Regions from separate parts of the Streptomyces sp. NPDC059567 genome, predicted to be linked through region 3. Evidence: riboswitches for the same ligand, from Rfam matches in the RefSeq annotation. Region 3 holds a riboswitch; each other region holds the start of a gene.
What was found. A riboswitch is a leader RNA that binds a small molecule or an ion and turns the genes downstream of it on or off. The one in region 3 is predicted to bind cobalamin.
Positions count from the first base shown of each region.

Region 1: another riboswitch for cobalamin. It lies ahead of ACFVZW_RS27605 (cobalamin biosynthesis protein); the one in region 3 lies ahead of metE (5-methyltetrahydropteroyltriglutamate--homocysteine S-methyltransferase).
Region 2: another riboswitch for cobalamin. It lies ahead of ACFVZW_RS19320 (hypothetical protein); the one in region 3 lies ahead of metE (5-methyltetrahydropteroyltriglutamate--homocysteine S-methyltransferase).
Region 4: another riboswitch for cobalamin. It lies ahead of cobN (cobaltochelatase subunit CobN); the one in region 3 lies ahead of metE (5-methyltetrahydropteroyltriglutamate--homocysteine S-methyltransferase).

Region 1 is NZ_JBHWBS010000079.1:519-5,704, forward strand. Features, by position in the region: partial or broken gene ACFVZW_RS27595 (ATP-binding protein) at 1-327, opposite strand, end outside; gene ACFVZW_RS27600 (cobyric acid synthase) at 386-1,894, opposite strand; gene ACFVZW_RS27605 (cobalamin biosynthesis protein) at 1,891-2,853, opposite strand; cobalamin riboswitch at 2,885-3,029, opposite strand; gene ACFVZW_RS27610 (hypothetical protein) at 3,143-3,364, opposite strand; gene ACFVZW_RS27615 (anion permease) at 3,377-4,642, opposite strand; gene ACFVZW_RS27620 (alpha/beta hydrolase) at 5,040-5,186, shown strand, end outside.
Region 2 is NZ_JBHWBS010000040.1:7,769-12,954, forward strand. Features, by position in the region: gene ACFVZW_RS19305 (serine/arginine repetitive matrix protein 1) at 1-844, opposite strand, end outside; gene ACFVZW_RS19310 (hypothetical protein) at 950-1,810, shown strand; gene ACFVZW_RS19315 (hypothetical protein) at 2,058-2,468, shown strand; cobalamin riboswitch at 2,513-2,633, shown strand; gene ACFVZW_RS19320 (hypothetical protein) at 2,814-3,047, shown strand; gene ACFVZW_RS19325 (hypothetical protein) at 3,111-4,247, opposite strand; gene ACFVZW_RS19330 (hypothetical protein) at 4,985-5,186, opposite strand, start outside.
Region 3 is NZ_JBHWBS010000031.1:30,639-35,824, forward strand. Features, by position in the region: gene ACFVZW_RS16565 (acyl-CoA thioesterase) at 173-601, opposite strand; gene metE (5-methyltetrahydropteroyltriglutamate--homocysteine S-methyltransferase) at 606-2,924, opposite strand; cobalamin riboswitch at 3,098-3,324, opposite strand; gene ACFVZW_RS16575 (LacI family DNA-binding transcriptional regulator) at 3,516-4,640, shown strand; gene ACFVZW_RS16580 (M60 family metallopeptidase) at 4,839-5,186, shown strand, end outside.
Region 4 is NZ_JBHWBS010000065.1:30,653-35,838, forward strand. Features, by position in the region: gene cobN (cobaltochelatase subunit CobN) at 1-3,126, opposite strand, end outside; cobalamin riboswitch at 3,161-3,304, opposite strand; gene ACFVZW_RS25220 (cobalamin biosynthesis protein CobG) at 3,356-4,588, shown strand; gene ACFVZW_RS25225 (precorrin-8X methylmutase) at 4,603-5,186, shown strand, end outside.

The sequences.
Region 1 (5,186 bases), on a different contig from region 3:
GTCCAGGGCACCGACGAGCCGGTCCTCGGAGGCGCCGACGGGCAGCTCGACCATCCGCGCGGGGCGGGCGGCCCCGGGCGTCTCGGTGTGCGGCCCGTCCGGGCACTGCGGATCGGGCGCGCCCGGGTCGCAGCTGAACCGGCACCCGGCGACCACCGCCACCGACGGCAGCAGATCCGCGAGCGCCCGCACGGCGGTCGACTTGGCGGTCCCCTTCTCACCGCGTACGAGGACACCGCCCACCGCCGGGCTCACCGCGTTCAGCAGCAGCGCGAGCCGCAGGTCGTCCATGCCGACGACGGCGGTGAACGGATACCGGGTGCTCATCGGGTGGTCACTCCTTCAAGGTCGGGTCGCTGACGTTCGCTCATGTGCGGGCCCGCCCTCACGGCGCGCCCGGCGGGATGAACGGCAGCCCGTTCGGCGGGCCGTTCTCGATCAGGCGCAGCAGCGCGTCCGTGTCCGCGTGTTCCTCGATCAGGTCGCCCAGACGGTCCAGCTGCTCCTCGCGGAGCGCGCCGAAGGACGTGTCGGGGGCCGGGACGAACCGCCGTCCGGCCGCGGCCGCGACCTCCCGGAGGAACGCCCGGCGGAAGCCGTCGCTCTCCAGGGAGCCGTGCCAGTGGGTGCCCCAGACGGCGCCGACCCGGCAGCCGTCCAGGAAGGGTTCCCCACCCCGCACGTCCGCGATGCCGTGGTGGATCTCGTACCCCTCCACGGGCTCGCCGAGCGCCTCGCCGACCGGCCGGGCCAGCGTCTTCTCGGGCGCGAACCGGATACGTACGGGCAGCAGTCCGAGCCCGTCGACGGTGCCGGCCTTCGACTCGACCTCGTCCTCGATCCGCTCCCCGAGCGCCTGGAAGCCGCCGCAGATGCCGAGTACCGGCCGGCCCTCCGCTGCGCGCCGGGCGATCGCGTCGGCGAGGCCGCGCTCCCGCAGCCAGGCCAGCGCCTTGACCGTGCCGCGCGTGCCCGGGACGACCACCAGGTCCGCGTCGACGAGTTCCTCGGCCCGGTCCACGAAGCGCACCACCACGCCCGGCTCGGCCGCCAGCGCGTCCACGTCGGTGAAGTTGGACATCAGCGGCACGGCGCAGACGGCGACCCGCAGCACGTCCTCGCCGACCGGCGGCGCGACGACCGACTCGCGGACGGTGCCCCGCAGTGAGACCCGCAGGCCGTCCTCTTCGTCGATGCCGAGCCCGTGCGCGTACGGCAGCACACCGAACGTCCGGCGCCCGGTCAGCCCGAGCAGCATGTCGAGGCCCGGCTCCAGCAGGGTCACGTCACCCCGGAACTTGTTCACGAGATAGCCCGCGATCAGCTCCTGGTCCTCCGGCGCGAGCAGCGCCGTCGTGCCGAAGAACTGGGCGAACACCCCGCCCCTGTCGATGTCGCCGACCACCAGCACCGGCAGCCGCGCCGCCCGTGCGATGCCCATGTTCACGATGTCCGTGCGCCGCAGGTTGATCTCGGCCGGACTGCCCGCCCCCTCGCAGATCACGGCGTCATACGTGCCCCGCAGCTCCTCCAGGCACGCCAGCACGGGCTCGAAGAGCTCTTTCTGGCGTCCACCGTGGTAGCCGCGGGCACTCAGTTCGCCCACCGGCCTGCCCATCAGGACGACCTGGCTGGAGCGGTCGCTGCCCGGCTTCAGCAGCACGGGGTTCATCAGCGCGGTCGGCTCGACACGGGCCGCCTGTGCCTGCATGGCCTGCGCCCGGCCGATCTCCGCGCCCTCGCGCGTCACGAAGGAGTTCAGGGACATGTTCTGGCCCTTGAACGGCGCGACCTTCACACCCTGCCGGACCAGCCAGCGGCAGATGCCCGCCGTGACGACGCTCTTGCCCGCGTCGGACGTGGTCCCCGCGACCAGCAGCCCCCCGCCTCTCATGCCTTCCTCCGCTTCATCGCGCCCGCCGCGATCCGTCCACCCACACACACCGCCAGCGTCAGCGCGGTGACCCGGCGCGAGAGCCGCACCGCCCGTTCGATGTCCCCGACCTCCACGGCCCGGCCCTCCCCGTTCAGCACCGGCCGGTGCTCGACCCGTCCGCCGTACGAGAGCGTCCCGCCGAGCCGGACGCCGAGCGCCCCCGCGAAGGACGCCTCCACCGGACCGGCGTTGGGGCTCGGGTGCTTGGCCGCGTCCTGCCGCCATGCCCTCACCGCCCCCTTCGGGTCGCCACCGGCCACCGTCGCGAGCACGGCGGTCAGCCGGGCGCCCGGCCAGCCGGCGACGTCGTCGAGCCGGGCCGAGGCCCAGCCGAAGCGCCGGTACGCCGGGGACTTGTGGCCGACCATCGCGTCCAGCGTGTTCACGGCCCGGAAGCCGACCAGCCCCGGAACCCCGGCGACCGCGCCCCAGACCAGGGCGCCCACGACGGCGTCGGAGGTGTTCTCGGCGACGGACTCGACCACCGCGCGGGCCATCGCCGGACCGTCCAGGGACTGCGGATCGCGCCCCACCAGATGCGGCAGCCGCTCGCGGGCCACCTCCAGGTCCCCGGCCGCCAGGGCCCCGCCGATGGCGCGGGCCTCCCGGCCCAGGGTCGTGCCGCCGACGACGGCCCAGACGGAGGCGGCGGTCAGCGCGACGGCGGCTCCGGGGCGGTCACGTACGGTACGGGCGGCCAGCGCCGCGATCGCGGTGGCGCCACCGGCGCAGACGGCGGTGTGCAGCGCGCCCCACCCGCGGTGGTCGCGCCGGAGAATCTTCTCGACGGAGCCGGCGGCACGCCCGAACGCGGCGACCGGATGGCCGCGGCGGGGGTCGCCGATGATCAGGTCCGCGGCCAGACCGGCGGCGGCGCCGTAAGCGAATACACCTGTGGCTGCAGTGCGGCCGGGCATGGCGCTGTGTCCTCACTCAGGGTCCGCGCCCTGGCTCGACGTGACCGGCGGCGAGAGTTCCTGGCTCCCGGGGGATCGATTCCCCGGTCACAGTGGCGGGACCGCGCCGGATTCGCACCGGACTTCCTCTGCTGCCGCCGTAATGGCCCCGGAAGTCCACCACGCTGTGCGAACACCCGTCAACTCACGTTTGACCTGCGGCGGGACAGTGTGCGAAGCACCACAGGAACGACGGACGGGCGGTCCCACCCGAAGGTGCGACCGCCCGTCCGTCGAAGCGGGACCGTCGTCAGACGACGATCAGATAGATGCCGTACGCGACGGCCGCCGCGCACAGCGCGAAGCAGGCGTACGCGCCGGTGCGCGCCAGGGCGGCGGAGCCTCCCTGGGAGGCGGCCTGCTCCTGCTTGGAGAGGCCGACGATGCCGAGGGTGAACAGGCCCACGAGGGCGACGGTCGCCACGAGGCTGACTCCGAAGACGGAGCCGAGAGCTGCCCAGTCGATCTTCATGTCGTTCGTTCCTTACACCGCGGCCGCGGGGGCCGTGGGGGCTGCCGGGTCCGTGGGGGCCGGCGAGGGGATGGTGGTCTTGAGGTCCTCGTCCGCGACGGAGGCGACGGAACCGGCCGGCGGCGGGGTGACGGCCGCGATCGCGGTGGTGACGACGCCCGCGGGCTCGGCGTCGAGGTCGTCCGCGGTGACGTTGTTGTGGTCCACGGGCTTGCGGCGCGACAGCGCCCAGATGACGCTCGAGCCGGCGACGAGGAGGACGGCGACGGTCGCGACGCCCCCGCCGCCCTGCTTGGTGAGGAACTCGGCGCCGGCGCCGACCAGACCCGCGGCGGGCAGGGTCAGACCCCAGGCGACGAACATCCGGGTCGCGGTCGACCAGCGGACGACACCGCCCTTGCGGCCGAGACCCGCGCCCATCACGGCGCCGGAGCAGGACTGCGTGGTGGAGAGGGAGAAGCCCAGGTTGGACGAGGCCAGGATGACCGTGGCGGCGCTGGTCTGCGCGGCGAAGCCCTGCTGCGGCTGAAGGTCGGTGAGGCCCTTGCCCATGGTGCGGATGATGCGCCAGCCGCCGAGGTAGGTGCCGAGCGCGATCGCGACACCGGCGGAGACGACGACCCACATCGGGGGGTTGGAGCCGGGGGCGACGACACCCTGGGTGACCAGCGCCAGGGTGATGATGCCCATGGTCTTCTGCGCGTCGTTGGTGCCGTGCGCGAGGGAGACGAGACCGGCGGAGGCGATCTGGCCGGCCCGGTAGCCCTTGGCGGTGGACTTCTCGGCGGTCCTGGAGGCGATCTTGTAGGTGAGCCTGGTGGCCGCCATCGCGGCGAGGCCGGCGACGAGCGGCGCGGCGATCGCGGGGATGAGCACCTTGGTGACGATGGTGCCGCCGTTGACGGCCGACCAGCCGGCCGACATCACGGCCGCGCCGATGAGACCGCCGAAGAGGGCGTGGGAGGAGCTGGACGGCAGACCCATGAGCCAGGTCAGCAGATTCCACAGGATGGCGCCGACGAGCGCCGCGAAGATCACTTCGGTACGAATGCCCTGTTCGTTGATGATCCCGCCGGAGATCGTCTTGGCGACCTCGACGGACAGGAACGCACCGACCAGGTTGAGCACGGCGGACATGGCCACCGCCGTCTTGGGCTTGAGGGCACCGGTCGAGATGGTCGTCGCCATCGCGTTGGCGGTGTCGTGGAAACCGTTCGTGAAATCGAACACGAGAGCTGTCACGACCACAATCGCGAGCAGCAGCGTGATGTGTTCCATTTACCCAGGCAATCGTTTGACGTCAGTGGCTGGACGAACGTAGGCAACCTGAGTGAACGGAAGGTGAACTGGGTCGGGCTGCATGGTGACTCTAACCGTGTTCGGACATTCCGCTTAGCCTCTCCGGACGCGGTTCTGTCCACGATGTGGTCGCCCCGCAACCCCGGGTAAGCCGTGCCGTTGCCGGACACAAGGGACGTGTCCCACTTCCGCCCCTCTCGCCCCATGTCACCAGCCGGACACTCCGGGGGCCGTGTCAGTCGACCGGGGGACCCGTCGAAGAGATCCATGTCACTCCGGAGTGGCCCACCGCCGGTCCGGCTCGGTGACAGCCCGGATCGGGCCCGTGCGGGTCTGTCCGGTGGCAGCCCGACCCCGCCCTGCCGACACTGGGAGCGTGCGCCCGGCTACAGCGACGGCAGCGGCCGTCACCACCCTGCTCGGTGTCGGCGCGGCCGCGATCGCGGCCGGCCGGTACGCCAGTGACGCCGCCCTCAAGGCGGCCGGACGGCCCCTGCCCCGCGACCCACGGCTCACCGTGCAC
Region 2 (5,186 bases), on a different contig from region 3:
GGTTCTCCAGTTCGCTGATCTCGAAGAAGCTGGAACAGAAGCGGCAGGTGGCGTAGCCGCCCTCATCGGCCAGGGTCGAAGGAGCCTCGTCCAGCACCAGCGTCACCTTCTCGCAGGCGGGGCACAGAATGGTGACGTTCTCGAGTTGATCGTCGCGCAGCTCGCCTGCGATCCGCTTCATCCGCTGGTCGACGTAGGAGTTGATGTTGCCCAGCCCCTCACGGAGATCCTCGAGACCATGTGCCGTCTCTCTCTGCTCCTCGGTGCTGAGGTAGGGCATCAGCTGGGTGTCGATGAAGCGGATGAGGAAGTCGAGTACCTCGCCGGCTCGTGCCTCGACGGCGCGGGCATTCTGGGTAAGGCCGAAGTGCTGGAGCTTGTTGCGGTCCTCGGTCAGCTTCTTGAGCGCCTGTTGTTCCTTGTCGGAGATGGGGACGCCGACGATGGTCCGCAGCCTGGTGATCGCCTTCTCGGGCGAGACGCTGTTGAGGGTGGCGTCGTCCAGGGCCTTGCGCGTGGCGTCGCCGGGGTTGGTGAAGACGAGCGTCCAGTGCTCGGCGAGCAGGCGCGCCTTGAACAGGACCTCGACCGCGGCCTGGAGATGGAGGACGGCGTACTTCACGTCCCGCGGCCTCACCTCAGACTCGGTCTCGTCCAGGTGCTCGACAACGCTGGCGAGGTAGTCGAGACCGTTGCGAACTGGCGGGAAGTCGAGCTGCCGTGGGGCCGAGCTCCGCGGCCGGAGCGACATCCACGCCCTCCGCTGGTCCGGGACGCTTCCGGCGGCCGCCGCTCTGCCGCCCGCTGTCTGCCCGGCTGCGGACATCCCTCCGGACTCGCTCATCACTACGGTTCCCCTTCACTCAACCGGCGCCCGTTTCATACCTCTTGTCGCGTCGGATAAGGGGAGGTTATCCGACGCGACCACCCCCGCCGCTACCGTTCCGTCATGACGATCGCACCGCGCCCGCGCTTCTCCGTCCGCGCCGGTCTCACCGAGGCCTCCGGGCACGACGGGCCCTTCGAAGGTATGCCCGACCACCTGATGGCACCCCTCCAGGAATGGGTGGTGAGGGTGCTCCGCTCCAGCCTCAGCTTCGTCGGGCAAGAAAGGCTGGCTCGCGACATCTGCGTGCGCGTGCGGTTGGTCTCTCTCCAGGACGAGCACGGCGCGCCGCTCTACGTGGCGGCGCTCGCGCGGGCCGTCGGCGCGCAGCTGCTGGACGTGGTGGACCAGATCCTCCTCGCCGAGGTGCCCAAATGGGAGGGACTCCAAGAGCTCAGCCGGACGCTCGACGACGGCGGGTCGGCGTACCGGATCAACGACGCCCGCAACGGGCTGGAGGAGCGGGTGACCCCGGCCGTCCGGGACGCGGTGCGGCAGACCATCGCCGAGGCGGCGGGCCAGCCGACCGCCGGCTCCGCGGCCGACCACCTGGCGGCCGCCTGGCAGGCGGCGTACGGGCGCGGCCCGGAGCCGGTGCGCGCGTACAGCGAGTCCATCAAGGCCGTCGAGGCGGCCGCGCACGCCGTCGTTCAGCCGAACCACGCGAAGGCAACGCTCGGCACCATGCTCGGCGAGCTGAAGAGCGCCCGGCACAAGTTCGTCTTCGCGATCCCGGCCGCGGCCGGCGACGCCGTCGCCCCGGCGGAGGCGTTGATGCGCGCGCTGTGGGACGGCCAGACGTCCCGGCACGGCGGGCAGACCGCGACCGTGGACGAGACGCTGGAGGCGGCCCGGGCCGGGGTCCACCTCGCTGCCACCCTCGTGCAGTGGTTCACCTCCGGCGCCGTGACCCGCATCCCCTGACTGTTCGGCGGGTCGATCGGGAGCGGAGCGGTCACAGTTCGCGCCCAGGCCGTCTTCCCGGAAAGGCCCGTGAGACGCGGCTCGGTGCAGGACGATGGCCTGCAGGGGTCCTCACCGGAGGAACCGGCTGGGTCGAGGAGGAGCATGAGCGGAGAACACTTGATCACCGACGAGGAGACGCGCCGGATCGCGGAGGGCTTCCTCACCGCGTCCTCCTGGATTCGGCGATGTCAGGTGGGGGCGAACCGTGATCGGGCCGGACGCCGCGTACCTCAAGGGGTGGGGGCCTGATTTCCCCGAGGACGTCGAGCTCCGGGAGGGACAGCGGTGGTCGTGGACCGTCTCGTTCACCGACCCCGCCGGCGGGGGTAAGGGGCTCTCCCACACGGAGGTCCTCGACGGGCTGACCCGGATCGTGTACGGCGAGCACTCAGGTTCTGATGGGTGGCAGTACCTGGCCATCCGCCAGTGGTTCACCGAGCCCTCGGACGCCCGACAGGCACTCAGCCTGTCCACGACCCACCAGTCGCTGATATGCCAGCAGGCCCTCTACGGCAAGGTCGTCTTCCGCACCCCGGATGAGGAGTCCATGTCCGGCAAAAAGCTGGACTTCTTCAGCGAGCAGCGACTCACGGCCGCAGAACCCGAAGAAGAATGAGGCGCCGGGCCGCCTCCACATGACCACTGACCCCCTTGTGCCACCCCCGTAGCCGCACAATGGGCCCTGGACGCAGGGGAATCCGGTGGGAATCCGGAACTGTCCCGCAACGGTGTATGCCTTCAGGCGTCAGTCCGAGGACCTGCCCATCCAGAACGTGCCCGAGCGTGTCCGCGCGCCCGTGCCCTTCTGGGAGGGCTTCGGGACATCGCCTTGAAGCCCGATCCACATCGGATCGGGCTTTCTTGCTGTCAGCCTCCGGGTCTCTGCAACGAAGGGGCGAGGTCTGCGCGAGCGCGCAGACGAACTGCCGCCGTCACCGGCGGAGACAGCCAGGAGGACTTCGTGACCATTCAGATCGCGCCGCTGGCGGCCCTGCTCCTCGTCGTGAGCATCGCCGTCGGCATCACGGTCTTCAAGCACACCGCGCGTGCCGCCGGCCGCGGCGACGGCGGCGATCGCTTCGGGTGCGGCCGTGGCGATGGTCCTGGCGCTGCTGCTCGCCCCTGGGTTCGGGCAGTCCCGGCGGACCCCACAACGTCGACGACTCCCCTGGGCCCGGCCACGCCTGTTGAGTAGTCGACCGGCAGCCTGGCTGACCCTCGGGACAGCACAACATCCCGGAGGCTGGCGGGAGTTGGCCTACGGCCGATGGTCGTCGCACCGCCAGCCGCACGCGTAGAAACGGGCTTGAGCTCCGCACGGTGTCACCCCAGCCCCGCACTGCCCCCGGTACACCACTGACACGACCCCCGCAGACGCCGCGGCAAGCGGGGCAGGCTGCGGGGAACGGGGCAGCGGGATGTACGGGAGCGGTGCCGAGTCCCGGTCATCCACGGCCGGGGGCTGGACGCGGCACGTGGGATCGCCGTCCTCCATCGGGCGCTTCACCTGTCGTTGCCTCGGCATCGCGACTGGCGCTTCGTCCGGCGTCGCGTCGAGGTAGGCACTGTGGTCGGCTGCCGGGGTCCAGAACTCAAACGCGGTCCGCTTCACCTTGACCACCGCCCGGACGTACAGACCGGAGGCGGCATCTCGGATGAACTCATCGAAGGGACGCTCGGCGGGGCGAATGGTCGGGTGCCAGCCCCCGCACTTGCCTGTCCGCTGCTTCGGGCATGGCCCTGGGAGCCGCTCGTCACACCGGGCGAGTTCGATGCGGCGGATACCACCTCGGAACGGGATTGGAGAGTCCCGCTTCATGATCAGTTCTAGGGGGACTCTGTCGGTACGCAGCCACGGCACCGTCATGTCCCTCGCCATGTCCTGGCTGTCCGTCTGCCACGCATCCAGCACCCCCGCCCGCCGGGCCGCCGCATCGCGTGCCTTGATCTCGCGCGGGTTGCGTGGTGACAGTTGCGACTCGAATCCCAGAAGTACTCCGTCCGCACCGCGGATTAGGACGTCACTGCGGATTGCGCGGTCCTTGCTCGCCCGCTCCTGCACGGCTGTGTGCCCGCCTTCCTCGGCAGCCCGTACGGCCCGCTCCTTGTAAGCCTTGTGCTCGTCGGACTCCCCGCCGCCGTAGTGCCGGTCCTCCGCGTCGCTGCGCATGTGGGCGGCGACGGGCTTGCCCATTCGCCGATACAGCGACATTGGCTCAGTGAAGCCCCGTTCCTCGCACACCTCTGCGCACGTGAGTCCGCGGACCGGCACAGGCAATCGGCGGTCGGCGAGAAGCTGCTCGAGGAGGGCGGCGCCACCGGCAACTCCGAGGTCTGGTTTGGTCAGGTCCAGCCTTCGGTCGAACCCTGCGAGCCGCACGTATCGGTTGGGCATGCCGCCTCCGCTCGCCACACGGCCACGACGGGCCGCTGTTGATCCGGGGCATTACCCCCGGTGTGTTCCGCTAGTCCGAACTTCCATCGTGATGGTGGCCACTGACAATGGCCCTGGCTGGGACGCGGTCGGCCACCAGCAGGCGCGGCGACCGCCCCGATCGCTACTGATCACGTGCCGCACACGATGCTGCTGTGCCGCGCCGGCGCCGAACTCGTCGAGGACGAGCTGGGTCGGGCGTCTCGGGGCTGGGTGGCCCCATGAGTCAACTGATACAGATAACGCCCAAATACCCGTGGTACTGGGTTGCGTCACCTGCGGCGGAGCCCCGGGGGCGCTGCGCGAAGCGACCCCGTTATCTGTAGCAAGGAGCTGTGGTGCCCACCGTCGTCCAGCTGCCGACCGGCAAGGCCCTCACCGTCCACGCGGCGGCCGACTGCTTCCTCGACTCGATCGACAACCCCAACACCGCGCGCGGGTCCAGGCGCCGCTGCAGCAGGGGCTCCTCCTTGCCCGAGCATTGTTGGTACCCGGCCGGATATGCAGGTAGCGAGTATTTCCGCTAGCTGGAATGCGAGTGTGAGAGAAAGCCGGTGGGCGAGCCCGGTGGCCGCTGGTGGCCTTCGCCGGCCCCCAGACCCCCGCTGCCCCGGCATCCCGCAGCGCGGGCCGGTATCGCTGTGGTGGAGCTCCGTGCGCGCTGCGGGACACCGGGGACTGGATCCGCCGATACCGGTTCAGTTGGGCTGGACTCCGAGCCACCGACTGCGTTCGGCAGCGGCGCCCTTGGCCGGGTGCGGCGGTGTGAAGCCCAGCGGATAGGGGACGGTTCGCGCCTGCTGGCCGGGGGTTGCCCGCAGGACCACCTGGTACGGGCCGATGGGCTTGCCGTCCTCGCCCAGGGGCCACAGGCCGACCAGGTCGTTGCCGCCGTCGCTG
Region 3 (5,186 bases):
AGTGAGCGACCGCGGTGCGGTGCGCGCCGGCGACCCTGCCCCGGTGACCTCCGCTCCTCGGCGGCGGCCCCGGCTCCGAGGTGGCCGGTGGTCCGTTCCACCCGCCACCTCCGCCGGGGCCTCCGCCCAGGTCGAGACCGTCCGGGACGCCGGTCACGCCCCCGGCACGCCGCTACTCCTCCTTCAGGCCGGGGACCGGGCGCGGACGGCCTTCCGCGTCGATCGCGACGAAGGTCAGCCGGGCGGTGGCCACTTCGGTCGTGGGACCGGAGGTCGCGTTCCAGCGTTCCGCGGTGACGCCGACCGCGACGGCCATCGAGGTCCGGCCCGCGTGGCACAGCTCGGCGTGGACGGTGAGCAGGTCCCCGGCGCGGGCGGGGGAGAGGAACGTCATCCGGTCGACGGAGACCGTCACGGCGGGGCCGTCCGCGTGGCGGCCCGCCGCTGCCGCGGCCGCGTCGTCGATGAGTTTCATGACGACGCCGCCGTGGATGGTCCCGTACAGATTGGTTTCGTGCTCGCTCATGATGTGGGCGAGGGTCACCTGGGAGTCGGCCGGTGCCTTGTGGGCCCGATCGCCGACGGTGATACGGGTGTTCATGTGCTCAGCTCTCCGCCCGGGGCAGGCTGCCGCGGACTCGGCGGGCCGCCGCGGCCATGTGTTCCAGGGCCGGCCGGACCTCGCCCCAGCCGCGTGTCTTCAGCCCGCAGTCGGGGTTGATCCAGAGCCGGTCGGCGGGTACGGAGAGCAGGGCGCGCTCGATGAGGGTGACGGCCTCCGCCTCCTCCGGAACGCGCGGTGAGTGGATGTCGTACACGCCGGGGCCGACCTCCCGGGGGTATCCGGCGCCGGCGAGTTCGTCCGCGACCTGCATATGGGAGCGCGCTGCCTCCAGGCTGATGACGTCCGCGTCGAGGTCGTCGATGGCCCGGAGGATGTCGCCGAACTCGGCGTAGCACATGTGCGTGTGGATCTGGGTGTCCGGACGGACGCCGGCCGTGGCGAGGCGGAAGGCCTCGGTGGCCCAGGCGAGGTACGCGGCGTGGGCGTCGGCGCGCAGCGGCAGCGTCTCGCGCAGGGCCGGTTCGTCGACCTGGATCACCGACGTGCCCGCCGCCTCCAGATCGGCGACCTCGTCGCGCAGCGCGAGCGCGACCTGGCGGGCGGTGTCGGCGAGCGGCTGGTCGTCGCGGACGAACGACCAGGCGAGCATCGTGACCGGGCCGGTCAGCATCCCCTTGACGGGGCGGGAGGTCTGCCGCTGTGCGTACGTCGTCCAGCGCACCGTCATCGGCACAGGGCGGGAGATGTCGCCGGCCAGGACGGGCGGCCGGACGTACCGGGTGCCGTACGACTGGACCCAGCCGTGCTGGGTGGCGAGGTAGCCGGTGAGCTGCTCGGCGAAGTACTGGACCATGTCGTTGCGTTCGGGCTCGCCGTGCACGAGGACGTCGAGACCGGTCTTCTCCTGGAAAGCGATGACCTCGCGGATCTCGGCCTCGATCCGCTCCTCGTAACCCGCCTTGTCGAGCCATCCGGCGCGCAGATCGGCGCGTGCGGTGCGCAGTTCGGCGGTCTGCGGGAAGGAGCCGATGGTCGTGGTCGGCAGCGGCGGCAGGCCCAGGTGGGCCCGCTGCGCGGCGGCGCGCTCGGCGTAGGGCTGGGCGCGGCGGGTGTCGCTCTCGGTGACGGCGGCAGTGCGCGCCCGTACGGCCGGGTCGTTGGTGATCGCCGAGCTTGCCCGGGAGGCCAGATCGGCGCGATTGGCGGCCAGTTCGGCGGCGATCGCGCCGGTGCCCTGGGACAGGCCGCGCGCGAGCGTGGCGATCTCGGCGGTCTTCTGGCGGGCGAAGGCGAGCCAGCGGCGGATCTGCGGGTCGATGTCCCGCTCGGCCGCGGCGTCCAGCGGGACGTGGAGCAGCGAGCAGGACGCCGCGACGTCGACCTGATCGGCGAGGCCGAGCAGGGTGCCGAGGGTGGTGAGGGACTTCTGGTGGTCGTTGATCCAGATGTTGCGGCCGTCGACGACGCCGGCGACCAGCCGCTTGCCCGGCAGGCCGCCCACCGCCGCGAGATCCGCGAGGTTCGCGGCGGCGGCATCGGTGAAGTCGAGCGCGAGTCCCTCCACGGGGGCCTTCGCCAGCACGGGCAGCGCCTCGCCCAGCCGGTCGAAGTAGGAGGCGACCAGCAGCTTCGGCCGGTCGGCCAGGCCGCCGAGCTCGCGGTAGGCGCGGGCGGCGGCGTTCAGCTCGGCGGGGGTGCGGTCCTGGACGAGGGCGGGCTCGTCGAGCTGCACCCACTCGGCGCCCGCCGCGCGCAGGTCCGCGAGCACCTCGGCGTACACGGGCAGCAGCCGGTCCAGCAGGGTGAGCGGCTCGAAGTCCTCGGCGACACCGGGCGCCGGCTTGGCCAGCAGCAGGTACGTGACGGGTCCCACCAGGACGGGGCGGGCCGAGTGGCCGAGCGCGAGGGCCTCCTTCAACTCCGCGACCTGCTTGTCGCTCGTGGCACTGAAGGCGCTGTCGGGACCCAGTTCGGGGACGAGGTAGTGGTAGTTGGTGTCGAACCACTTGGTCATCTCCAGCGGCGCCACGTCCTGGGTGCCGCGGGCCATCGCGAAGTACCCGTCGAGCGCGTCGGCCTCGACGGCGGCGCGGTGACGGGCGGGTACCGCGCCGACCATGACGCTGGTGTCGAGGACGTGGTCGTAGAGGGAGAAGTCGCCGGTCGGGACCTCGTGGACGCCGGCGTCGACGAGCTGCTCCCAGTTGCTCCTGCGCAGCTCACGGGCGGTCTCCCGGAGGGCATCGGCGGTGACGCGGCCCTTCCAGTACCCCTCGACGGCCTTCTTCAGTTCCCGGTTCCCACCCTGGCGGGGGTATCCGTGGACGGTGGCCCGTGCTGCCGCGGACTCGGTTGTCACGTAACTCTCCTTCGCGAGCTTGCGTGTCGTGAGACAGACCCGGAGAGCCGCGAGCGAGGGGTGACGAACCGGACGGACCACCGCCGGGGCGTACATCGAGGTACGCGCGGCCGATCCGCCCTGCTGTGCACGCCGACCCGCCCACGAGGTCACCGGGATCACCGCACGCGAACGGTCGCGTGCGGGCAGCGGGCAGGTCTTCGGACTCGCGAGCACGTCTCGTACGGAAGCCGTACGAGACACCTACTGGCCGTCGCTTCCCAGGCCCTCACGGGCCCAGTGCGTATGACGGCGGTCGTTCTCGCTCACCGCTGCGGGGCAGTCCCGGATTCCCACCGGGTTCCCTCTTACGACGCGTCCCGCCTGGCTGACGGGGCGAACCAGCTGCCCGGGCAGCGTACCGCGCGGGCAGGGAACGACGCGATCGGCTCATATTCCGGACGGTGAAACGAGACACACCCGCTGCGAGGGGCCGTGGGGCGCGACCCGATCAGTGCCGAACCCGCTCCTCGGGGCGGCCTCGTTCAGCTCCCATGAACGACGGCGACGGAGTTCGTATAGGCTCCAGCCGCACGTGAGGAGGCGGCACCGATGGACGGGAGTGCTCGGCAGGTGGCGGCGGGGGATTCGCGGCGCGCGACCATCCGGGAGGTGGCCGCGCTCGCCGGCGTGTCGACGGCGACCGTCTCACGGGTGCTGAACCGCAACTATCCCGTGGCGCAGGCGACCCGCGACCGGGTCGAGGGCGCGATGCGGGAGCTCGGCTATGTCGTGAACGCGCATGCTCGCGCCCTGGCCGGCACCTCCAACCGCACCGTGGGGATCATCGTCAGCGAGATCGTCGACCCCTTCTTCGCGTACATCGCGCGCGGTGTGGAGCGCGAGGCGGCGCGCACGGGCCGGCTCTGTCTGGTCTGCTGCACGCAGGGCGACGCGAAGCGCGAACTGGCCTTCGTCGACCTCCTGCACGAGCAGCGTGCCGACGTGGTCGTGCTGGTCGGGGGGAGCGTCGTGGACCGCGCCTACACCGCGGAACTCACCCGCCGCGCGGAGGAACTGCACGCGGGCGGCTCCTCCCTGGTGCTGTGCGGCCGGCCCTCGCTGGGGGGACGGGTCCCCGCGGCGGCGGTGGAGTACGACAACGAGGGCGGCGCGTTCGCCATCACCGACCATCTGCTGACGCAAGGGCACCGCCGGATCCTCTACCTCGGCGGCCCGCCCGCCGTCTCGACCACGCTGGACCGCCTCGCCGGATACCGCAGGGCCCTCGAACTGCGCGGCGTGACGCCCGACGCCGGTCTGGTGCACACCGGTGCCTTCAGCAGGGGCTTCGGCTATCGCCGGATGGTCGAACTCCTCGGCGAGGGGCTCGACTTCACCGCCATCTTCGCCGCCAACGACATCGTGGCGGCGGGCGCGGCGCAGGCGCTGGAGGAGGCGGGTGCCCGGATCCCGGAGGACGTCTCCCTCGTCGGCTACGACGATGTGCCCGTGGCGCAGGAGATGCGTCCGAGGCTGACCACCGTGCACATCCCTCTGGAGGAGATGGGCCGGCAGGCCGTGCGGCTCGCGACGCCCGGGGACGACGGCGACGACGGTGACGACGCCTGGCGGGCTCCCACGACGGGGGTGCACCGGCTGGGTACGCACATCGTGGTGCGCGACTCGGTGGCTCCGCCGAAGGCGCCGCGCACCCGGCGCACCCGCACCGCGTGAAGCAGGGGCGAGAGCAGGGCTGAGCGCCGGGGAGGGCCTTGGGATGAGAACGTTTACCTACCCAAATCTCCGTTGGATCCCTTCGGGTTCATAGAAACCCCTAGAAACTTTGCGTCTTCTCTTGCCTCGGCATAGCAACCGCTTACATCCTGTCGGGCAGTCAGAGGCCAGGCCCTTGCCCCTCTCCGAGGAGACCGGATGCCCCACCTCCCTGCGCTCAACCGTCGTTCCGTCCTCGCGGGCCTGGCCGGTGCCGGCACCGTCGGCCTGCTGGGCACCGCTCCGGCCCGCGCGGCGACCGCCACCACCGCCGGCGGCCATGCGTGCACGGTCACCGTGACCGCACGCCCCGCCGCCGAGAGCGAGCGGCTCCGGCTCGCCCAGGCGCTGCGCGGCAGCGAGTTCCACGCGACCGGCCTGTACGCGCCGCCGGGCGCCGAGGTCACGCTCAACGTCCTGCCGTACGACGGCCTCGTGCCGACCCTGTGGATCGGCCTCTGGGACTACTACGGCACGCTCACCGAGCCGCGCGCCCACACGCTCAAG
Region 4 (5,186 bases), on a different contig from region 3:
GTAGTCGTCCGAGTCGGCGATGTCGTGCTCGCGCGTGTCCGTGTTCTTCGCGGCCACCGCGATCCGCTTGTACGCCGTCTCCATCTCCGAGCGCGCCGGACGCCCTTCGAGGCCGCGGCCGTAGGCGTATCCGCCCCACACCGTGTACACCTCGGCGAGGTCCGCGTCCGTACGCCAGTCGCGCGAATCGATCAGCTGGAGGATGCCCGCGCCGTACGTACCCGGCCGCGAGCCGAAGATACGGGTGGTCGCCCGCCGCTCGTCGCCGTGCTCGGCCAGGTCGGCCTGCGCATGCGCCCGTACGAAGTTGTCCCCGGCCGGCTCCTCCAGCGAGGCGGCCAGCCGTACGGCGTCGTCGAGGAGCCCGATGACGTGCGGGAACGCGTCCCGGAAGAAGCCCGAGATGCGCAGCGTCACATCGATGCGCGGACGGCCCAGCTCGGCGAGCGGGATCGGCTCCAGGCCGTTCACCCGGCGCGAGGCGTCGTCCCAGGTGGGGCGGATGCCCAGCAGGGCCAGCGCCTCGGCCACGTCGTCGCCCGCCGTGCGCATCGCGCTCGTGCCCCACAGGGAGAGACCGACGGAGGTCGGCCACTCTCCGTTGTCGGAGCGGTAGCGCTCCAGGAGCGAGTCGGCGAGCGCCTGACCGGTCTCCCACGCGAGACGGGAGGGGACGGCCTTGGGGTCGACGGAGTAGAAGTTCCGGCCGGTCGGCAGCACGTTCACCAGACCGCGCAGTGGCGAGCCCGACGGCCCGGCGGGCACGAAGCCGCCGTCCAACGCGTGGACGGCATGGGAGAGTTCGTCGGTCGTGGCGGAGAGCCGCGGGACGACCTGCTCACAGGCGAAGCGGAGCACGGCCTGGACATCGGCGCCGTACGCGGCGGCGACCGCCGGGACCGCGTCCACGGACCAGTCCGCCGCCTCCATCGCCTCGACCAGCTCGCGCGCCGTCGCCTCCGCCTCGTCGGCGGTGGTCCGGGTCGCGGCCGACTCGTCCAGACCCAGGGCCTCGCGCAGACCCGGCAGGGCCTGCGTACCGCCCCAGATCTGCCGGGCGCGCAGGATCGACAGCACGAGGTTCACCCGCGCCTCGCCGACCGGCGCCCCGCCGAGCACGTGCAGACCGTCCCTGATCTGCGCGTCCTTGACCTCGCACAGCCAGCCGTCGACGTGCAGCAGGAAGTCGTCGAAGCCGTCGTCCTCCGGCCGGTCCTCCAGGCCCAGGTCGTGGTCGAGCTTCGCCGCCTGGATCAGCGTCCAGATCTGCGCGCGGATCGCGGGCAGCTTGGACGGGTCCATGGAGGAGATCTGCGCGTACTCGTCGAGCAGCTGCTCAAGACGCGCGATGTCGCCGTAGGAGTCGGCGCGCGCCATCGGCGGCACCAGGTGGTCGACGAGCGTCGCGTGCACGCGCCGCTTGGCCTGCGTGCCCTCGCCCGGGTCGTTGACCAGGAACGGGTAGATCAGGGGGATGTCGCCGAGCGCCGCGTCCGGGCCGCAGGCGGCCGACAGGCCCGCGTTCTTGCCGGGCAGCCACTCCAGGTTGCCGTGCTTGCCGAGGTGGACCATCGCGTCCGCCCCGAAGCCGCCGTCCTCGGCGCGCGCCGCGATCCAGCGGTAGGCGGCCAGGTAGTGGTGGGACGGCGGGAGATCGGGGTCGTGATAGATCGCGATCGGGTTCTCGCCGAAGCCGCGCGGCGGCTGGATGAGGATCAGCAGGTTCCCGCGCCGCAGCGCGGCGAGGACGATGTCGCCCTCCGGGTTGCGGGACCGGTCCAGGAACATCTCGCCGGGCGCCGGGCCCCAGTGCTCCTCGACGGCCTCGCGCAGTTCGGCCGGGAGCTGGGCGTACCAGCGCTTGTAGTCGGCGGCCGGGATGCGGACGGGGTTCTTCGCCAGCTGCTCCTCGGTGAGCCAGTCCTGGTCGTGGCCGCCGGCCTCGATCAGGGCGTAGATCAGCTCGTCGCCGTCACCGGAGACCAGGCCCGGGATCTCCTCGACCGGACCGAAGTCGTAGCCCTCCTCACGGAGGCGGCGCAGCAGCGCGACGGCGGAGGCGGGGGTGTCGAGGCCGACCGCGTTGCCGATCCGGGAGTGCTTGGTCGGGTAAGCGGAGAGGACCAGAGCGAGCTTCTTCCGCTCGTTCGGGATGTACCCCAGGAGCGCGTGGCGGACCGCGATCCCGGCGACGCGGGCGGCGCGCTCGGTGTCGGCGACGTACGCGGGCAGCCCGTCCTCGTCGATCTCCTTGAAGGAGAACGGGACGGTGATGAGCCGGCCGTCGAACTCGGGGACGGCGACCTGGCTGGCGGCATCCAGCGGGGAGAGACCCTCGTCGTTCTCCTCCCAGGCCGAACGCGAGCCGGTGAGGCAGAGCGCCTGCAGGATCGGTACGTCGAGGGCGGCGAGCGCGCCCGCGTCCCAGGCCTCCTCGTCGCCGCCGGCCTGCGCCTCGGCGGGCTTGGTGCCGCCGGCCGCGAGGACGGTGGTGACGATCGCGTCGGCACCGCGCAGGCGGTCGAGCAGCTCCGGCTCGGGGGCGCGCAGGGACGCGACGTACAGCGGCAGGGCCCGGGCGCCCTTGTCCTCGATCGCCTCGCAGAGGGAGTCGACGAAGGCGGTGTTCCCGCTCATGTGGTGGGCGCGGTAGTAGAGCACGGCGACCGTCGGGCCGTCGGTCGTGCGGGGCGTGCGCTCCAGCGGGCCCCAGGTCGGCGCGGCGGCCGGGGCGTCGAAGCCGTGGCCGGTGAGCAGCACGGTGTCGGAGAGGAAGCGGGCCAGCTGCTCCAGGTTGGCCGGGCCGCCGTGCGCGAGGTAGGCGTGGGCCTCGGTGGCGACGCCGACGGGGACGGTGGAGGTCTCCATGAGCTGGGCGTCGGGGGCCTGTTCGCCGGAGAGCACGACCAGCGGCTTCTCCGCCGTCCGCAGCGCCTGCAGGCCCTCTTCCCAGGCGCGCAGACCGCCGAGGAGGCGGACGACGACGAGGTCGGCGCCGTCCAGGAGCCCGGGCAGGTCGTCCAGGGCGAGGCGGGAGGGATTGGCGAACCGGTACTCGACGGGGCCGCCGGCCGCGCGGGCGCTGAGCAGGTCGGTGTCGGAGTGCGACAGCAACAGAATTCGCATGCGTGCGCAGGCCTTCCTCGGGGTTGTCCGCGCCCCGGGTGGTCGTATGGACGGCAGGAGTTCCTGACTCACCCGGCCGCGGGTGCGACCTGGCTCACAGTGGCGGGACCGCGCCGGATTCTCACCGGGCTTCCTCCCCGGGGTCCTGGGACCCCATGCCGTCTGCATAGTAGATCGTGCTCACGGCGGGCAGGGGTCGTCCCCAGGGGTCGCCCGGATCCACGTGGGTATGCTCGCCGCCATGCCGCCCACCCCGCCCACAACGCCCAACCGGGGCGAAGCTCTCATACGGGACCGTGGCGATGCCTGCCCCGGCGCGCTGCGCCTGCACCCCGCCGACGACGGCGGCCTGGCCCGACTGCGCCTGCCCGCAGGGCTGTTGACGGCACATCAGGTCGAGTCCCTGGCGTCGGCGGCGGAGTCTTTGGGCGACGGCCGCGTCGCGGTCACGTCCCGGGGCAACGTGGAGCTGCGCGGTCTCGACGGGGGCTGCGGAGCGGAGCTGGCGGACCGGCTGACGGAGGCGGGCCTGCTGCCCTCCTCCACGCACGAACGCGTCCGCAACATCGTCGCCTCCCCGACCGCGGGACTGGACGGACTCGGCCACGCGGACGTGCAGTTGTGGGCCCGCGAACTGGACGCGCTGCTCTGCGCGGCCCCCTGGACGGCTGCCCTGTCGGGCCGCTTCCTCTTCGCCCTGGACGACGGCCGCGGCGACGTGGCGCGGCTGGGCGGAGATGTGACCTTGATCGCAGGAGGGCGGTCGGTCCGGCTCCGGGTGGGCGACCGGGTCTTCCGGGTCGCCACCGCCGACGCCCCCCGCGCCGCGCTCGCCGCCGCCGGGGCCTTCCTCGAAGCTGCCCGCGACGCCGGGAACGGGGCCTGGCGGGTGCGGGAGCTGCCCCAGGGGCAGCAGCCGGACCTCGCCGCCGCGCTCGCGCGGGCCGGGGTCGACGCCCATCCCGTCGTCCCCGCACCACCGCTGCCGCATGCCGCGCCGCCCCGGCCCGGACCCCTCGGCGGGAACGCGCTGCACGTGCTCGCGCCGCTCGGGCGGCTGACCGCCGCCCAGCTCCGCGCGCTGCTGCCCGCCGACGAGGTACGGCTCACGCCCTGGCGCGGGGCCGTCGTCGTCGGGGCCTCCCGCACCCGGCTCCCCGCGCTGGACGCGGCCGGGCTGATCACCCGCCCCGACGACCCCTGGGTCGGCGTCGGCGCCTGCACCGGGCGGCCCGGCTGCGCCAAGTCCCTCGCCGACGTCCGCGCCGACGCCGTACCCGGCGCGCCCGGCCTCCCCGTCCACTTCTCCGGGTGCGAGCGCCGGTGCGGCCACCCCCAAGGCGCCCCCGGCACCTGGGTCGACGTCCTCGCCACCGCCGAGGGCACCTACCTCGTGGACGGCCGCCCCACCCCCCGTACCTCCCTGACCGAAGCAGTCGCAACGGCCCGCACAACGAGATGAGCGAGAACGACACGATGTTCGCCTACGAGAAGGACGGCGCGGAGATCTACCGCCAGTCCTTTGCCACGATCCGCGCCGAGGCGGACCTCGCGGATCTGCCCGCCGACGTCGCCACGGTCGCGGTCCGCATGATCCACGCCTGCGGCATGACCGACCTCGTCCGCGACCTCGCCTACTCGCCGCAGGTCGTCTCCCGCGCCCGCGCCGCCCTGCGCGCCGGCGCACCCATCCTCTGCGACGCGCAGATGGTCGCCAGCGGAGTGACCCGCAAGCGCCTGCCCGCCGACAACGACGTGGTCTGCACCCTCTCCGACCCCGCCGTGCCCGCCCTCGCCGCCGAGCTCGGCACCACCCGCAGCGCCGCCGCCCTCGAACTCTGGCGCGACCGCCTCGAAGGCTCCGTCGTCGCCATCGGCAACGCGCCCACCGCCCTCTTCCACCTCCTGGAGATGATCGCGAAGGGCGCGCCCCGCCCGGCCGCCGTCCTCGGGATACCGGTCGGCTTCATCGGCGCCGCCGAGTCCAAGGACGCCCTCGCCGCCCAGACCCTGGGCCTCGACTACCTCGTCGTACGGGGCCGGCGCGGCGGCAGCGCGAT